DNA from 4 places in the Enterobacter sp. UPMP2061 genome. Region 1 is predicted to be linked to each of the others. Evidence: predicted binding sites of a transcription regulator. Region 1 holds the regulator's gene; each other region holds the start of a gene.
What was found. Region 1 encodes CRP, which controls carbon source genes, mostly activating them, when cyclic AMP is high. Its sites were predicted from a motif close to ATGTGANNNNNNTCACAT; they were not measured.

Region 1 (4,337 bases):
TGAAGCCGTGCCCTGGAACCAGGTCCCCGGCACGTTCACGCCCTGGCAGCCGCTGCCGGAACCGACTGACGTGCTGTTTTACGAAGGATTGCACGGCGGCGTGGTGACGCCTCAGCACGACGTGGCGCGCCACGTGGATTTGCTGGTGGGGGTGGTGCCGATTGTTAACCTTGAGTGGATCCAGAAGCTGACGCGTGACATGAGCGAGCGCGGCCATTCGCGAGAGGCGGTCATGGACTCGGTGGTGCGCTCCATGGAAGATTACATCAACTTCCTGACGCCGCAGTTCTCCCGAACCCACATTAACTTCCAGCGCGTCCCCACCGTGGACACCTCCAACCCGTTCGCTGCAAAAAGCATCCCGTCGCTGGACGAGAGCTTTGTGGTGATCCACTTCCGCAACCTGGAAGGCATTGATTACCCCTGGCTGCTGGCGATGCTACAGGGTTCGTTTATTTCGCACATGAATACGTTAGTGGTGCCGGGCGGAAAAATGGGGCTGGCAATGGAGCTGATCATGACACCGCTGGTGCAGCGGCTGATGGAAGGAAAGCAGATCGCGTGACGCCTGTTGCCGGATGGCGCTTCGCTTATCCGGCCTACGGGCGTGCTTTTGTAGGGCGGGTCAGCGCAGCGCCACCCGCCAAAAAATTAAGCCGCGATCACTTCATACGAATGGGTGATTTTTACCGCTTTCTCCAGCATTAGCGCCACAGAGCAGTATTTCTCCGCAGACAGGTCAACCGCACGCGAGACCGCCGCATCCTTCAGTTCTTTGCCGGTGACGATAAAGTGCAGATTAATATGCGTGAACAGGCGTGGCGCCTCTTCGCGACGTTCTGACGTCAGCTTCACTTCACAATCGGTCACGTCATGACGGCCTTTTTGCAGGATCGACACCACGTCGATCGCGCTGCATCCCCCCGCCGCCATCAGCACCATTTCCATTGGGCTTGGCGCTTTATCGCCGGAGTTGCCATCCATCAAAACCTGGTGCCCAGAAGCAGACTCGCCCAGGAACGTTAACCCTTCAACCCATTTCACACGCGCTTGCATATTCACTCACTCCAACGTTGCATTTTTTATGACAGATTACGTGTACGTTACATTTCTCGCAACGGAAGGCGACCTGCGTCATGCTGAAGCGAGACACCAGGAGACACGCGGCGAAAGCTATGCTAAAACACTCTGGATGCTACAGTAATACATTGACGTTACACATGTATGCAGAGGACATCAAACTTTACTGGCTGCGAAACGTTACGACAGCCGACTTCCCAGGTATGGGTAAGAATTCGATTGCAACCCCAGAGTCCGGATGCATCTTATGACTCTGGTGACAGCTTATAACAGAGGATAACAGCGCATGGTGCTTGGCAAACCGCAAACAGACCCGACTCTCGAATGGTTCTTGTCTCATTGCCACATTCATAAGTACCCATCAAAGAGCACGCTGATTCACCAGGGTGAAAAAGCGGAAACGTTGTATTACATCGTTAAAGGCTCGGTGGCCGTGCTGATCAAAGATGAAGAAGGGAAAGAGATGATCCTTTCTTATCTGAACCAGGGCGATTTTATCGGTGAACTGGGCCTGTTTGAAGAAGGCCAGGAACGTAGCGCCTGGGTTCGTGCAAAAACAGCATGTGAAGTGGCTGAAATTTCTTACAAGAAATTCCGTCAGCTGATTCAGGTCAACCCTGACATCCTGATGCGTCTTTCTTCCCAGATGGCACGCCGTCTGCAAGTGACCTCTGAGAAGGTGGGTAACCTCGCCTTCCTGGACGTGACCGGTCGTATCGCGCAGACGCTGTTGAACCTGGCGAAACAGCCAGACGCCATGACCCACCCTGACGGTATGCAAATTAAAATTACCCGTCAGGAAATCGGTCAGATCGTCGGCTGCTCCCGTGAAACAGTGGGCCGTATCCTGAAGATGCTGGAAGACCAGAACCTGATCTCTGCCCACGGTAAAACTATCGTGGTCTACGGAACCCGTTAATTTCGGTCAAACGGCGTGCCGCCGCAGGGTGGCACGCCGTTTTTGTCTCTACTCCTCATGTGGCGCAGGCTGATCTATCACCCGGAAGTTAACTACGCACTACGACAAACGCTGGTGCTGTGTCTTCCCGTGGCCGTGGGCCTGATCCTCGGACATCTTCAGCAAGGCCTGCTGTTTTCCCTCGTGCCCGCCTGCTGCAACATTGCCGGTCTGGATACGCCGCATAAACGCTTTTTTAAACGTCTGATTATTGGCGGCTGCCTGTTTGCCGGCTGTAGCCTTGCCGTACAACTCTTACTGGCCCGCGACATTCCTCTGCCGTTGATCCTGACCGTGCTGGCGATGACGCTCGGCGTCACCGCCGAAATCAGCTCGCTGCACGCCCGCCTGCTTCCCGCGTCGCTGATTGCCGCCATCTTCACCTTAAGCCTTGCGGGCAATATGCCGGTGTGGGAGCCATTGCTGATCTACGCCCTCGGCACGCTGTGGTACGGGCTGTTTAACTGGTTCTGGTTCTGGCTGTGGCGGGAACAGCCGCTGCGCGAATCCCTGAGCCTGCTCTACGTGCAGCTTGCTGAATACTGTGAAGCAAAATACACCCTGCTCACTCAACATACCGACCCGGAAAAATCCCTGCCGCCGCTGCTGGCGCGCCAGCAAAAAGTGGTGGATCTGATCAGCCAGTGCTATCAGCAGTTGCACATGCTTGCCGCCAACAAAAATCATGAATACAAGCGGCTGCTGCGAACCTTCCAGGTCGGGCTGGATTTGCAGGAGCATATCTCCGTCAGCCTTCATAATCCGGAAGAGGTGCAAAAGCTGGTGGAGCGCAGCCATGCGGAAGCGGTGATCCGCTGGAACGCGCAGACCGTCGCAGCCCGCCTGCGGGTGCTGGCTGACGATATCCTCTATCACCGCTATCCGACGCGCTTTAACATGGACAAACAGCTCGGCGCGCTGGAAAAGATTGCGCGTCAGCACGCGGATAACCCGGTCGGGCAATTTGCTGCCTGGCATTTCAGCCGCATCGCCCGGGTGTTACGCACCCAGCGCCCGCTTTATGCCCGGGACCTGATGGCCGATAAGCAAAAACGGCTGCCGCTGCTGCCCGCGCTCAAAAGCTATCTATCACTGAAATCTTCCGCCCTGCGCAATGCCGCGCGGATCAGTGTGATGCTGAGCATCGCCAGCCTGATGGGAATGGCCCTGCACCTGCCGAAACCCTACTGGATCTTAATGACCGTGCTGTTTGTCACCCAGAACGGCTATGGCGCCACGCGGGTGCGCATTCTGCATCGGGCGGGCGGTACGATGGCGGGGCTGATTATCGCGGGCGTGACGCTGCACTTCCACGTGCCGGAAGGCTATACCCTGGCCGGTATGCTGGCAATCACGCTGGTGAGCTACCTGATCATCCGCAAAAACTACGGCTGGGCGATGGTGGGCTTTACGGTGACGGCGGTGTATACCCTGCAACTGCTCACGCTTAACGGGGAACAGTTTATTATTGCCCGGCTGGTCGATACGCTAATTGGCTGCCTGATCGCCTTTGGCGGCATGGTCTGGCTGTGGCCGCAGTGGCAAAGCGGGCTGCTCAGGCAGAACGCCCACGACGCGCTCGAAGCTGACCAGCAGGCCATTCGTCTTATTCTGAGCGATGACCCGCAGCCCTCTCCGCTGGCCTACGAGCGCATGAAGGTCAACCAGGCGCATAACGCCCTGTTCAACTCCCTTAACCAGGCCATGCAGGAGCCGGGCTTTAACGCGCACTATCTGGCTGACATGAAGCTGTGGGTCACGCACAGCCAGTTTATCGTCGAGCACATCAATGCCATGACGACGCTGGCGCGGGAGCACACGATGCTGACGACGGATCTGGCGCAGCGCTATTTGCAGTCGTGTGAAATTGCGTTGCAGCGCTGTCAGCAGCGTCTGGAGTATGACGCGCCGGGCGAGTCAGGGGATTCGAACATTCTGGAAGCGCCGGAGACGCTGACCCACGGGCCGATGAGCACCCTTGAGCAGCATTTACAGCGCGTTCTCGGGCACCTGAACACCATGCACACCATTTCGTCGGTAGCATGGCGTCAGCGCCCGCATCACGGGATTTGGTTAACGCGCCGGTTAAAACGAACCGCGTATTAGCCGCTGACGCTCTTCGCGACCGCCGCGGCAAAACGGGTTAATCCGTCTTCGATGTCTTTGTCTTCCACCACCAGCGATGGCGCAAAGCGCATCACGTCCGGCCCGGCGTTGAGCACCATGACGCCTTCGTGCGCGGCGGCGTGCAGGAAATCGCGCGCGCGGCCTTTGTACTGCGGCTTCAGTTCGGCGCCGA
Region 2 (4,337 bases), on a different contig from region 1:
GACCCTCAGCAGCGACAGCGGCTTTCGCCTGTGCTTCCGCCAGGGTGATACGCTGACGGGCAATTTGCATATCCGGCGCATCCGCCAGCGCTTTGTCGATCAGCGCGTTGAGCTGGGGGTCGTTAAAGTCTTTCCACCATTCGCTTTTTGGCCAGTCGGCATGACGCAGTTGGGTATTTACAGCTGCGGCGGCGGCTTGCGTTTTTACTGGAGACACCGTGGCATGTTCCGGCGCGCAGGCGACCAGCATAAAAACAAGAGGAGCACTCAGAGATAAAGTAAGAGAACGTTTCATTACGCCATAAACTCAAAAAAATAAAGGCGCAACTTACGCTTACTGACGTTCCGTTTTTTAGTAACGCGTGGCAATCCGCATATTGTTATACATTTTCATATCCGGAAATTTATTCTCCAAGACAATGATTTAATTTCATGTATTCATGCTAATTATGAATTGGCTGCTACACTTACTTCGACAGACATACGCAGGAGAGGCGAATGAAAATATTATTGTGGGTTATTTTGATTATATTTCTGATAGGGCTGCTGGTGGTAACCGGCGTATTCAAGATGATTTTCTGATTCTGTTGCCCGGCTCCACGCCGGGCAAACACTTCACACTTCGCTCAGGATTTTGACTGGATCACCCGGGCAATATCCGCAGACGTCTGTAGCGTACGGATCTCCTGAAATAATCCCAGCGCGTCGTCGTACTCTTTACGCAAATAACTCAGCCACTGCTTAATGCGCGCGACGTGATACAAGCCGGTATCGCCCTGCTTTTCCAGCCGCGTGTATTTTTGCAGTAGTTTCACCACATCCGCCCACGGCATCCGCGGCTCATTATATTTCACCACCCGGCTGAGGTTCGGCACGTTCAGCGCACCGCGGCCAATCATCACGGCATTACACCCGGTCTCTTTGAGGCAGGCCTGTGCGCTCTCGTAATCCCAGATTTCGCCGTTGGCAATCACCGGGATCGTAAGCCGTTTGCGGATCTCGCCAATCGCCTGCCAGTTAATGCGCTCGGCTTTATAACCATCCTCTTTGGTTCGCCCGTGCACCACCAGCTCGGTGGCGCCCGCCTGCTGCACCGCGTCAGCAATTTCAAACTGCTTATCGCCGCTGTCCCATCCCAGACGCACTTTGACCGTCACCGGCAGGTGCGATGGCACCGCCTCACGCATGGCCTTTGCGCCGCGATAAATCAGCTCCGGATCTTTAAGTAGCGTCGCCCCCCCGCCGCTGCCGTTGACCAGCTTTGACGGACAGCCGCAGTTAAGATCGACGCCGTACGAACCAAGCGCTACCGCGCGGGCGGCGTTTTCAGCCAGCCACTCGGGATACTGGCCGAGCAGCTGGACACGCACCAGCGTACCGGACGGGGTACGGCTCTGACGATGCAGTTCCGGGCAGAGACGATAAAATGATTTTTCTGGCAGCAACATATCGACCACGCGCAGGAACTCCGTCACGCAGAGATCGTAATCGTTCACCTCGGTAAGCAGCTCGCGCACGAGAGAGTCGAGCACGCCTTCCATCGGGGCCAGTAAAACACGCATTCTGAGTACCTGTGAAAAAAGACGCGCTATAGTAGCTGCTCTCTATGTATGTTGAAAGCCCGGCGTTCCATTCCGGAATGTCTGGTATGCCCAAAATTCATGATGTGATCCGTGGCACATTTTCAGGTTTAATTGTATGATGAATACGTCTCAGCAAGGACTTTCACCATGAGCAACTCACTGAATACTATCTGGCAATACCTTCGCGCCTTCGTCCTCATTTATGCCTGCCTGTACGCCGGCATTTTTATCGCTTCGCTGCTGCCGATTACGATACCCGGCAGCATTATCGGCATGCTGATCCTGTTTGTGCTACTGGCATTACAGGTGCTGCCCGCGAAATGGGTTAATCCGGGGTGCTTCGTTCTCATTCGCTATATGGCCCTGCTTTTTGTGCCTATCGGCGTTGGGGTGATGCAGTATTACGATGTGCTTAAAGCGCAGTTCGGCCCGATTGTGGTCTCCTGCGCCATCAGTACGCTGGTGGTATTCCTGGTCGTCAGCTGGAGTTCACACATTGTGCATGGCGAACGCAAGGTCGTCGGGGAGAAAACAAAAAAATGATGGCGAATATCTGGTGGTCCCTGCCGTTAACCCTGGTGGTGTTCTTTGCTGCGCGTAAGCTTGCGGTGCGTTTCAAAATGCCGTTGCTCAACCCGCTGCTGGTCGCCATGGTGGTGATTATTCCTTTTCTGCTGCTCACCGGCATTCCTTATGAGCGTTACTTCGCCGGGAGCAAGATCCTCAACGATTTGTTGCAGCCTGCCGTGGTGGCGCTGGCGTTTCCTTTATATGAGCAACTGCATCAGATCCGCGCGCGCTGGAAATCCATCATTACCATCTGCTTTGTGGGTAGCCTTGTTGCGATGATCACCGGTACCTCGGTGGCCTTATTGATGGGCGCGTCGCCGCAGATCGCCGCCTCTATCCTGCCTAAATCCGTCACCACGCCGATTGCCATGGCCGTGGGCGGCAGCATCGGGGGCATTCCGGCCATCAGCGCCGTGTGCGTGATTTTTGTCGGTATCCTGGGCGCGGTGTTTGGTCATACTCTGCTGAATATCATGAAAATTCGGACCAAAGCGGCACGCGGTCTGGCGATGGGTACCGCCTCGCACGCGCTGGGCACCGCACGCTGCGCGGAACTGGATTATCAGGAAGGGGCATTCAGCTCGCTGGCGCTGGTGATCTGCGGGATTATCACTTCCCTGGTCGCGCCGTTTATCTTCCCGATTATTCTGGCAGTCATGGGCTAAAATTTGCGATGCGTCGCGCAAATTTCATTTTCATTTCATAAGTTGCACACATAATGAGATTTGGATCACATATAAAGGCCGTACGGCTCCGTACACTACCGATCCATTAACCTTGATGAGGCAACGTCATGCATCCACGTTTTCAAGCTGCTTTCTCTCAGCTTGCAGAGAATTTGCAATCAGCCCTGGCTCCGGTTCTGGCGGATGCGCATTTCCCCGCCCTGCTGACGGCAGATCAGGTCACGGCCCTTAAACAGGCAACGGGGCTGGACGAAGACGCGCTGGCTTTCGCCCTGCTGCCCCTTGCGGCTGCCTGCGCCCGCGCTGACCTTTCCCATTTTAACGTAGGCGCAATTGCGCGCGGCGTGGGCGGAACCTGGTACTTCGGCGGAAACATGGAGTTTCTTGGTGCGACCATGCAGCAAACCGTCCACGCGGAGCAGAGCGCCATCAGTCACGCCTGGCTGCGCGGCGAAAAAGCCCTGCGCGCCATCACCGTCAACTATACCCCTTGCGGCCACTGCCGCCAGTTTATGAATGAGCTGAACAGCGGTCTTGAACTGCGTATCAACCTGCCGGGACGCGCACCGCATACGCTGGGTGATTACCTGCCGGATGCTTTCGGCCCGAAAGATCTTGAGATCAAAACCCTGCTGATGGACGAGCAGGACCACGGTTATGCGCTCTCGGGAGATGAGCTGAGCGAAGCGGCCATTGCCGCCGCCAATAAAAGCCACACGCCCTACAGCAAATCTCCAAGCGGCGTCGCCCTTCAGTGCCGCGACGGCCGCATCTTCACCGGTAGCTATGCAGAGAACGCCGCATTTAACCCGACGCTGCCTCCGCTCCAGGGTGCCCTGAACCTGCTTAGCCTGAACGGGTATGACTACCCGGATATTCAGCGCGCAATCCTGGCTGAAAAGGCCGATGCGCCGCTGATCCAGTGGGACGCGACCGCAGCCACGCTGAAAGCGCTGGGCTGTTCAACCATCGACCGCGTGCTGCTGGCATAATCTGTTCGGCGGGCAGAGTTGCCCGCCAGTCTGACGAAAAACCCCTCAGTTGAATCGCTGTTTCTTGCGCTAACCAGGCGGGTACAGTAGCCTGAGGGAAATTTCATCATCGGTACGAGCCATCTGCATGTTAAAGCGCGTGTTTTACAGCCTGTCTGTCCTGGTCGGCATACTGCTGTTGATCGTGCTGGGTCTCGACCGCTGGATGAGCTGGAAAACAGCCCCCTACATTTTTGATGACCTACAGGATCTCCCCTACCGTCAGGTTGGTGTGGTGCTTGGCACCGCCAAGTATTACCGCACTGGCGTCATAAATCAGTATTACCGGTATCGTATTCAGGGCGCGCTGAACGCCTATAACAGCGGCAAGGTGAACTATCTGCTGCTGAGCGGCGATAACGCGCTGCAAAGCTATAACGAGCCGGTGACGATGCGCAAAGATCTGATTGCCGCAGGCGTCGACCCGGCCGATATCGTGCTCGACTACGCCGGATTCCGCACGCTTG
Region 3 (4,337 bases), on a different contig from region 1:
AAGCGGTGGTGGCGAGTCAGGACTGGCATCCGGCAAACCACGGCAGCTTTGCCAGCCAGCACAACGTTGAGCCTTACAGCCAGGGCGAACTGGACGGGCTGGCGCAAACCTTCTGGCCCGATCACTGCGTGCAGCAGACGGAGGGCGCTGAGTTGCATCCGCTGCTGAACCAGAAGGCCATCGACGCGGTGTTCCACAAAGGTGAAAACCCAACCATCGACAGCTACAGCGCGTTCTTTGATAACGGTCATCGTCAGAAGACGGCGCTGGACGCGTGGTTGCGCCACCATGAGATCACCGAGCTGATTGTGCTGGGCCTGGCGACGGATTACTGCGTGAAGTTCACCGTGCTGGATGCGCTCCAGTTGGGCTATACCGTGAATGTCATCACCGACGGCTGTCGCGGGGTGAATATTCAGCCGCATGACAGCGCTCAGGCGTTTATGGATATGGCCGCAGAAGGCGCAACGCTGTATACGCTGGCTGACTGGCTGGAGACGCAGGCGTAAGCTTTTTTAGCCGGGTGGCGGCTTCGCCTTACCCGGCCTACTTTCTCTGGTTTTGTAGACCGGGTAAGCGTCAGCGCCACCCGGCATTTCTTCCCCAATCCCCATAAAGTGAACTCCCTCGCATCACAAGCGAAACGGCGATGCTATTCTCTTCAGGCTGTTTTTTCGCCACGCCTTTTCTGTGGCGTGGTTATTTTTGTTCAGTCAAAGAGGAAATTATATGAAACGTTTGCCCTTGCTGGCAGCATTACCCTTGCTTTGCGCGTCACTGGCTTCCGCCGCGCCCCTGATGTCCGTGGGTTACTTCAATGGGGGTGGCGATGTTACCGCCGGACCGGGTGGCGATATTAATAAACTGGACGTCCGCCAGATCACCCACCTCAACTACTCGTTTGGTCTGGTCTATAACAACGAGAAAGACGAAACCAACGCCGCGCTGAAAGATCCGGCAAAACTGCATCAAATCTGGTTATCACCTAAGGTGGCATCCGATCTGGCGTTACTTCCTCAGCTTCGTAAACAAAACCCGAACCTGAAAGTCCTGCTTTCCGTTGGCGGCTGGGGGGCGCGTGGTTTTTCTGGCGCAGCGGCAACCAAAGAGAGTCGCGCGGTATTTATTCGCTCCGCGCAGGAGATCGTCAGTAAATACGGCCTGGACGGGATCGACCTGGACTGGGAATATCCGGTCAACGGCGCGTGGGGACTGGTCGAGAGCACCCCTGACGACCGGGATAATTTCACCGCGCTGTTAAAAGAGATGCGTGACGCGTTTGGTAAGAAAAAGCTGGTCACGATTGCGGTGGGCGCGAATGCGGAAAGTCCGAAAAGCTGGGTGGATGTGAAAGCCATTGCCCCCCTGCTCGATTACATCAACCTGATGACCTACGACATGGCGTACGGTACTCAGTATTTTAACGCGAATCTGTATGACTCCAGCGCCTGGCCAACGGTGGCTGCCGCAGACAAGTACAGCGTCGATTTTGTGGTGAATAACTATCTGGCCGCCGGGCTGAAGCCGCAGCAGATGAACCTCGGAATTGGTTTCTATGGGCGCGTGCCGAAGCGCGCCGTTGAACCGGGTATCGACTGGAGCAAATCGGACGCGCAGAACAATCCGGTGACGCAGCCCTACTTCGGGCCGCAGGAACTGGGCCTGTTCAAATCGCTTGGCTATGATCTGACCAAAGATACCTATGTGAAATACAACGATATCGTCCGCAAGCTGCTGAACGATCCGCAGAAACGCTTTACCGAGCACTGGGACGAACAGGCGAAGGTGCCGTGGCTGTCGGTGAAATCCGCCGACGGGAAGGCGCTGTTTGCGATTTCCTATGAGAACCCACGCTCCGTGGCGATCAAAGCGGATTACATTAAGGAGAAAGGTCTGGCTGGCGCCATGTTCTGGGAGTATGGGGCTGACGACGAAAACCAGCTCGCGAAACAGCTGGCGGAGTCGCTTGGGATCCCGCACTAAGATGTAGTGTGCCGGGTGGCGCTAGCGCTTACCCGGCCTACATGGGAGCTTTATTTGAAGGTCGCAATCGGCTTCGGCGCGATGCCGAACTCTTCTTTCAGCTCGCGCTTGCTTTTCATCACCATCTGACCGTTAGTGTCGATGGTCATGTGCTGGGCGTCGGTATTGTGACGCGCCTGCCACAGCATCACCAGCTGCAAACTGTTCTCTTTTTGCTCAGGTGTGAGCGCCACACCGTCCGGCCATTTTCCCAGCTCAACGGCCGTTACCAGACGCTGATAAACCTCCGGGGTCATACCTGCAATCATGTCATCAATATTCATGATCTCTCCCTTTCAAAGGAATAATTTGCTGAATCGTTTTTTCAACCCTTGGTCTGGTCGCCGTTTTCATCATCGGTAAAGCTCATGGAAGCCGAATTTACGCAGAAACGCTCCCCCGTCGGCTGCGGGCCATCCGGGAAGACATGCCCGAGATGGGCGTCACAGTTCCCGCAGCGAATTTCGGTGCGCACCATGCCGTGCGAGGTGTCCGTCAGGTAGCGGATCGCATCATCGCTGACAGGCTCGTAAAAGCTCGGCCAGCCGCAGCCAGAATCGTACTTCGTCTGGGAGTTAAACAGCGGTGCATCACACACCAGGCAGTGGTAGACGCCTTCCCGTTTATTGTGCAGCAAACGCCCGGAAAACGGCGGTTCTGTGCCGTGATTTTGCGTCACGTAAAACTGCATCTCTGTAAGGTTTTTTTTCAAATCGTCGGGGTTACGTTGGTTCGACATATGCTTACATCTCGCTGTTGAAACAGACATCTTTTAACCCAGATTCTAACAAAACATTAACACCCGCGCGTGCACTTTTGTTCTAAACTTATGTGTCGCGAAAAGGCGGTCAGGCAATTGTGATCAATTTCACATTTTAATCCTGCGAGGCCTTTAAAATTCCGGGCGCAGCCCCCATGTGGTTGCTAGCTCAAAGGGAAAGTGAGGCGAGTCAGTCGCACAAACGTTAGTCACAGGATTGATTTGTCGCAATGATTGACACGATTCCGCTTGACGCTGCGTAAGGTTTTTGTAATTTTACAGGCAACCTTTTATTCACTAACAAATAGCTGGTGGAATATATGACTATCAAAGTAGGTATCAACGGTTTTGGCCGTATCGGCCGTATTGTTTTCCGTGCTGCTCAGAAACGTTCTGACATCGAAATCGTTGGTATCAACGATCTCCTGGACGCTGAATACATGGCGTACATGCTGAAGTACGACTCAACTCACGGTCGTTTCGACGGCACCGTTGAAGTGAAAGACGGCCACCTGGTTGTTAATGGCAAAACCATCCGCGTTACTGCTGAGAAAGACCCAGCTAACCTGAAATGGAACGAAATCGGTGTTGACGTTGTAGCTGAAGCTACCGGTATCTTCCTGACCGACGAAACTGCACGTAAACACATCACTGCGGGTGCGAAGAAAGTTGTTCTGACTGGTCCTTCCAAAGACAACACCCCAATGTTCGTTCGCGGTGCAAACTTCGAAACTTACGCTGGCCAGGACATCGTTTCCAACGCATCCTGCACCACCAACTGCCTGGCACCGCTGGCTAAAGTTATCAACGACAACTTCGGCATCATCGAAGGTCTGATGACTACCGTTCACGCAACCACCGCTACTCAGAAAACCGTTGATGGCCCGTCTCACAAAGACTGGCGCGGCGGCCGTGGCGCGGCTCAGAACATCATCCCATCTTCTACCGGTGCTGCTAAAGCAGTAGGTAAAGTACTGCCAGAACTGAATGGCAAACTGACTGGTATGGCGTTCCGCGTTCCAACTCCTAACGTATCCGTTGTTGACCTGACCGTTCGTCTGGAAAAAGCTGCTTCTTATGAAGAAATTAAGAAAGCAATCAAAGCTGCTTCCGAAGGCCCAATGAAAGGCGTTCTGGGTTACACCGAAGACGACGTTGTATCTACCGATTTCAACGGCGAAGTGTGCACTTCCGTGTTCGATGCTAAAGCAGGTATCGCACTGAACGACAACTTCGTGAAACTGGTTTCCTGGTACGACAACGAAACTGGCTACTCTAACAAAGTACTGGACCTGATCGCTCACATCTCCAAATAAGTTGAGATGAGTGCTTGATCCTAAAAGGCGACTTCGGTCGCCTTTTTTATTGTTTTTAGACAGAGGATTGCTTAATGATTAATAAAATTTTTGCACTTCCGGTAGTCGAACAACTTACCCCTGTGCTCTCCCGCCGTCAGATCGACGGTGCTGATATCATCGTTGTTGATCATCCGCGCGTTAAAGCCTCCGTAGCACTCAATGGCGCCCATCTGCTCTCCTGGAAACCAGAAGGTGAA
Region 4 (4,337 bases), on a different contig from region 1:
TGCCAACCTGCCTGCCGAATGGCGTGAAATTGACGTGCTGGTCAATAACGCCGGCCTGGCGCTGGGCATGGAGCCTGCCCACAAAGCCAGCGTGGAAGACTGGGAAAACATGATCGACACCAACAACAAAGGGCTGGTGTACATGACCCGCGCCGTGCTGCCGGGCATGGTTGAACGTAACCGTGGCCATATCATTAACATCGGTTCCACCGCCGGAAGCTGGCCTTACGCGGGCGGCAACGTCTATGGCGCGACCAAAGCCTTTGTCCGCCAGTTCAGCCTGAACCTGCGCACCGACCTGCACGGAACCGCGATCCGCGTGACCGATGTTGAACCGGGTCTGGTAGGCGGAACTGAATTCTCCAACGTGCGTTTCAAAGGCGACGACGCGAAAGCGGATAATACCTATGAAAACGCGAATGCGCTGACGCCGGAAGATATCACCGAAACCGTCTGGTGGGTCGCGACCCTGCCGAAGCATGTCAACATCAATACGGTTGAGATGATGCCCGTCAGCCAGACCTATGCCGGACTCAGCGTGCATCGCGGTTAATTTACCCTGCCCGGCCTGCGGGCCGGGTATGTGATGGCAGGGAAAAGAATGGTAGTATGTTCAGGTTAACTCTCTGAGAAATCACAACCCATGGCCGCTGAATCGCAACTTAATCCTACCCAGCCCGTTAATCAGCAAATATATCGCATCTTACGCCGTGATATTGTTCGCTGCCTGATCCCACCGGGAACGCCACTCTCAGAAAAAGAGGTTTCGGTACGTTTTGACGTTTCCCGTCAGCCCGTACGTGAGGCGTTTATTAAGCTTGCAGAAAACGGCCTTATTCAGATCCGCCCTCAGCGCGGCAGCTATGTAAATAAAATTTCGCTTTCGCAGGTACGGAATGGCTGTTTTGTTCGCCAGGCCATCGAGTGCGCCGTGGTGCGTCGCGCCGCGTCGCTCATCAACGATAACCAGTGCTACCTGCTGGAGCAAAACCTGCATCAGCAACGAATCGCCATCGACCGCAAACAGTTAAACGACTTTTTCCAGCTGGACGACGAGTTCCACCAGAAACTGGCGCAGATCGCCGAGTGCCAGCTCGCGTGGGATACCGTCGAAAACATCAAAGCTACCATCGACCGCGTGCGCTACATGAGCCTCGACCATGTTTCTCCGCCAGAGATGTTGCTGCGCCAGCATCATGATATTTTCAGCGCGCTGAAAAAACGCGACGTGGAAGCCGTAGATAAAGCGATGACGCTTCACCTTCAGGAAATTAGTGAGTCAGTTCAGTTAATTCGTCAGGAAAACCGCGAGTGGTTCAGCGAAGAATAAAACCTCGCCGCCCCCTTTCGGTTGCGGCGAAGTAATTAGCGGACCACTAATACCGGAATAGTGGCGTAGCGCAGGATAGTTTCAGCATTCGAACCCAGCAGATGGGTTGTAATGCTCGGATTTTTTGATCCGATAACAATGACATCATATTTCCCCTCTTTGCTGAGCTTGATGATTTCATCGCGTACGTTGCCGAAGCGAACTTCACAGTCAATATTGTCCGGGGACATATCAAAGAGCCGTTTCAGCGCCTTCATCTTCTTATCAGACTCGGCGGTCATATACTCTTCGAACTTCTTAATATCGGCATTGAACCCCCGCAGTAACGAACGGCTGCTGTTAGGGAGAATGTTGACCAGGGTGATCGTCGCGCCTTCCGCCTTCGCGAGGTTGACCGCGTGGCGTACCGCTTTATCACTCAAATCCATTTCAAACACATCAACAGGCATCAAAATTTTCTTATACATAAGCCTGACTCCTTTTCCGATGAAGGGTTATTTTCTGCCTCCAGAATGACATTGTGGATATAAACAAAGCCTAAACACTTGCACCCGGAAACTATCAATTAAGGAAAATAACTGTCCGCTTTGTAAAGTGGTGTCCTGAACCGTCAACGCCTGCATGAAATAAGAAAAAAGTGTGAGCTTGATCAAAAGCAAATAATTTCGTTAAAGAGAGGCGTATTAATAGTGCCCCGTGAACGGCAGCCGTTGAATTAGCGCCGTAACGGATAAGTACGAGAGGAGAAAATACCATGATGACATACGACCGTAACCGAAATGCAATCACCACTGGTAGCCGCGTCATGATTAGCGGCACAGGCCAGTTCGGCGTGATTAAAGCGATCCACAGCGACGGCCTTAATGCCGAGCAGGTGCGCCGTGGTAAAACGGTTGAAGTCGAAGGATGCGAAGGTAAGTTCGAACCGATTGAGCTGATTCGCCTGGGGATGCACTAAGCTGCGCCCCGACATGCCGCCGCGGACGGCGGCATGTCATCGCGTTAAAGCCGGGAGGCGTACTCAGCAACCGTGGCCTTCGCGCCTTTTTGCAGCAACGTTTGATAGGCCTGCATGACCGCAGCCACAAACACCGCGTCCTTCGGCAGCTCGTTACCGAAAATAGCCTCAATGCCCAACAGCGCGCTAACGCGGCTTTTGCCTTCAGCGCTACCGTTTACCGCCGCCTGAATCACCGCCAGCTGCGGATCGCTCACCTCAATCGCGTTACCCTGCTCATCCACACCGCCGACATAACGCATCCAGCCCGCAACACCGAGGGCCAGCAGCGGGAAGGGTTTCTGGTGGACAAGGTGCCAGCGAACGGAATCGAGCATCCGCTGCGGCAATTTCTGGCTACCGTCCATGGCGATTTGCCAGGTGCGGTGACGCAGGGCCGGATTGCTGTAACGTGCGATCAGCTGGTCGGCATAGTGAGCTAAATCCACCCCCTTCACTTTCAGCGTCGGCGCCTGCTCTTTCAGCATCAGCGCATGCGCGGCTGCGCGATAATGTTCATCTTCCATGCAGTCGTTAATGTGCTGATAACCGGCCAGGTAGCCGAGATAGGCCAGGAACGAGTGGCTGCCGTTAAGCATACGCAGCTTCATCTCTTCAAACGGAATGACATCAGAAACCAGTTCCGCACCTGCCTTTTCCCACTGTGGACGTCCGGCGACGAAATTATCTTCTACCACCCACTGGCGGAACGGCTCGCAGGCGACACCTGCCGGATCGCGTACGCCGGTTAGCTGTTCAATTTTATCCAGCGTTTCAGCCGTGACGGCGGGCACAATACGGTCCACCATGGTTGACGGGAAGGTGACGTTCGCTTCAATCCAGTCGGCCAGTTCGCCGTCAACAGCGCGCGCGTAGGCGCAGGTGACATTGCGCATCACGTGGCCGTTTTCCGGCATGTTATCGCATGACATCACGCTGAATGCTGGCAGCCCCGCCGCCTTACGCCGCGCCAGCGCTTCAACCACTACGCCTGGCGCAGATTTCGGCTGATGGGGGTTTTGCAGGTCGGCAACGATTAACGGATGATCGAACATCAGTTGTCCGGTTGCCGGGGAGTGGCAATACCCTTTCTCGGTGATGGTCAGGGAAACAATGGCGACCTGCGGATCGCACAGCGCCGCCAGCACGGTTTCAAGGCCGTCGACCTGCGCATGCAGCGCATTTTTGACGACGCCGACCACGCGCGCCGTCCACGCATCGGCAGACATCTCTGCTACGGTATAAAGATTATTCTGTGCCTTCAGATCGGCGATCTGCTGTTCGCCGCCAATCAGGTTAACTTCGCAGTAACCCCAGTCGCTGCCCTGTTCTGCGGCGAGTATATCGGTGTACACCGCCTGGTGCGCACGGTGAAACGCGCCAAACCCTAAATGAACAATGCGTGCCTTGAGGCTGTCGCGATCGTACTGAGGACGCGTTGCCTTCGCCTGTAATAAACGGTTTTCCATGATTGAGACTCGTTAATTATGAACGCTGAGATCCGCAGCCGCTCTGGTGACAGTGCGGCTGCGCCGGTTGACTAAACCAACTAGAATGGCAGTGTCATTACTTTATCCTGCCGATCACAATACTGGTTATGCTGCCATGAACATTGATTTACATTAACTTTCGGCCAAGTGGTGTGATATAAAAATCAAGTTGTGTGACATCTGGCAAAAGATATAAACCAGCTCATACAGGGGTGCGCACCGTCTGCTCGCCGGACCGGACCGTCGGCTCACGCCACAACCTGTCGTAGGAATAGCCTGTTAAATCTTCCACGACCCGGCGAGCTTCGGCGGATACGCGTTGGGGAGAGCCGTTGGCTTTCAGGCGATCCAGCTCATCCACAAAGATTTTGTGCGTACGCTTGTTCAGGTTAAATGTCAGAGCCTGCCACAGGGCCAGGATAAGCAAGGCAGCAGTGCCGATGAACATCAGCATTGCGATGGTGTGGATGGCTTCGGTTGGCTGCGTCTGGCTCCCTTTTACAAATCCGCCGCTTTGTAA

Region 2: the regulator CRP is predicted to act here: its motif matches at 1,665-1,682, upstream of ACWKXX_RS07265 (CidA/LrgA family protein).
Region 3: the regulator CRP is predicted to act here: its motif matches at 2,879-2,896, upstream of msrB (peptide-methionine (R)-S-oxide reductase MsrB).
Region 4: the regulator CRP is predicted to act here: its motif matches at 1,968-1,985, upstream of ydfZ (putative selenium delivery protein YdfZ).

Annotation. Positions count from the first base shown of each region.
Region 1 is NZ_JBSKJP010000008.1:22,336-26,672, forward strand. Features, by position in the region: gene ACWKXX_RS15550 (phosphoribulokinase) at 1-565, shown strand, start outside; gene ACWKXX_RS15555 (OsmC family protein) at 652-1,056, opposite strand; gene crp (cAMP-activated global transcriptional regulator CRP) at 1,367-1,999, shown strand; gene ACWKXX_RS15565 (YccS/YhfK family putative transporter) at 2,057-4,144, shown strand; gene argD (bifunctional acetylornithine/succinyldiaminopimelate transaminase) at 4,141-4,337, opposite strand, start outside.
Region 2 is NZ_JBSKJP010000002.1:366,099-370,435, reverse strand. Features, by position in the region: gene mdtQ (multidrug resistance outer membrane protein MdtQ) at 1-295, opposite strand, end outside; gene yohP (small membrane protein YohP) at 499-582, shown strand; gene dusC (tRNA dihydrouridine(16) synthase DusC) at 627-1,562, opposite strand; gene ACWKXX_RS07265 (CidA/LrgA family protein) at 1,731-2,126, shown strand; gene ACWKXX_RS07260 (CidB/LrgB family autolysis modulator) at 2,123-2,818, shown strand; gene cdd (cytidine deaminase) at 2,947-3,831, shown strand; gene sanA (outer membrane permeability protein SanA) at 3,959-4,337, shown strand, end outside.
Region 3 is NZ_JBSKJP010000001.1:930,464-934,800, reverse strand. Features, by position in the region: gene pncA (bifunctional nicotinamidase/pyrazinamidase) at 1-509, shown strand, start outside; gene ACWKXX_RS04520 (glycoside hydrolase family 18 protein) at 730-1,983, shown strand; gene ACWKXX_RS04515 (YeaC family protein) at 2,034-2,306, opposite strand; gene msrB (peptide-methionine (R)-S-oxide reductase MsrB) at 2,348-2,761, opposite strand; gene gapA (glyceraldehyde-3-phosphate dehydrogenase) at 3,103-4,098, shown strand; gene ACWKXX_RS04500 (D-hexose-6-phosphate mutarotase) at 4,173-4,337, shown strand, end outside.
Region 4 is NZ_JBSKJP010000014.1:33,159-37,495, reverse strand. Features, by position in the region: gene ydfG (bifunctional NADP-dependent 3-hydroxy acid dehydrogenase/3-hydroxypropionate dehydrogenase YdfG) at 1-553, shown strand, start outside; gene ACWKXX_RS19740 (GntR family transcriptional regulator) at 644-1,330, shown strand; gene ACWKXX_RS19735 (universal stress protein) at 1,366-1,797, opposite strand; gene ydfZ (putative selenium delivery protein YdfZ) at 2,085-2,288, shown strand; gene ACWKXX_RS19725 (mannitol dehydrogenase family protein) at 2,333-3,796, opposite strand; gene ACWKXX_RS19720 (MFS transporter) at 4,020-4,337, opposite strand, start outside.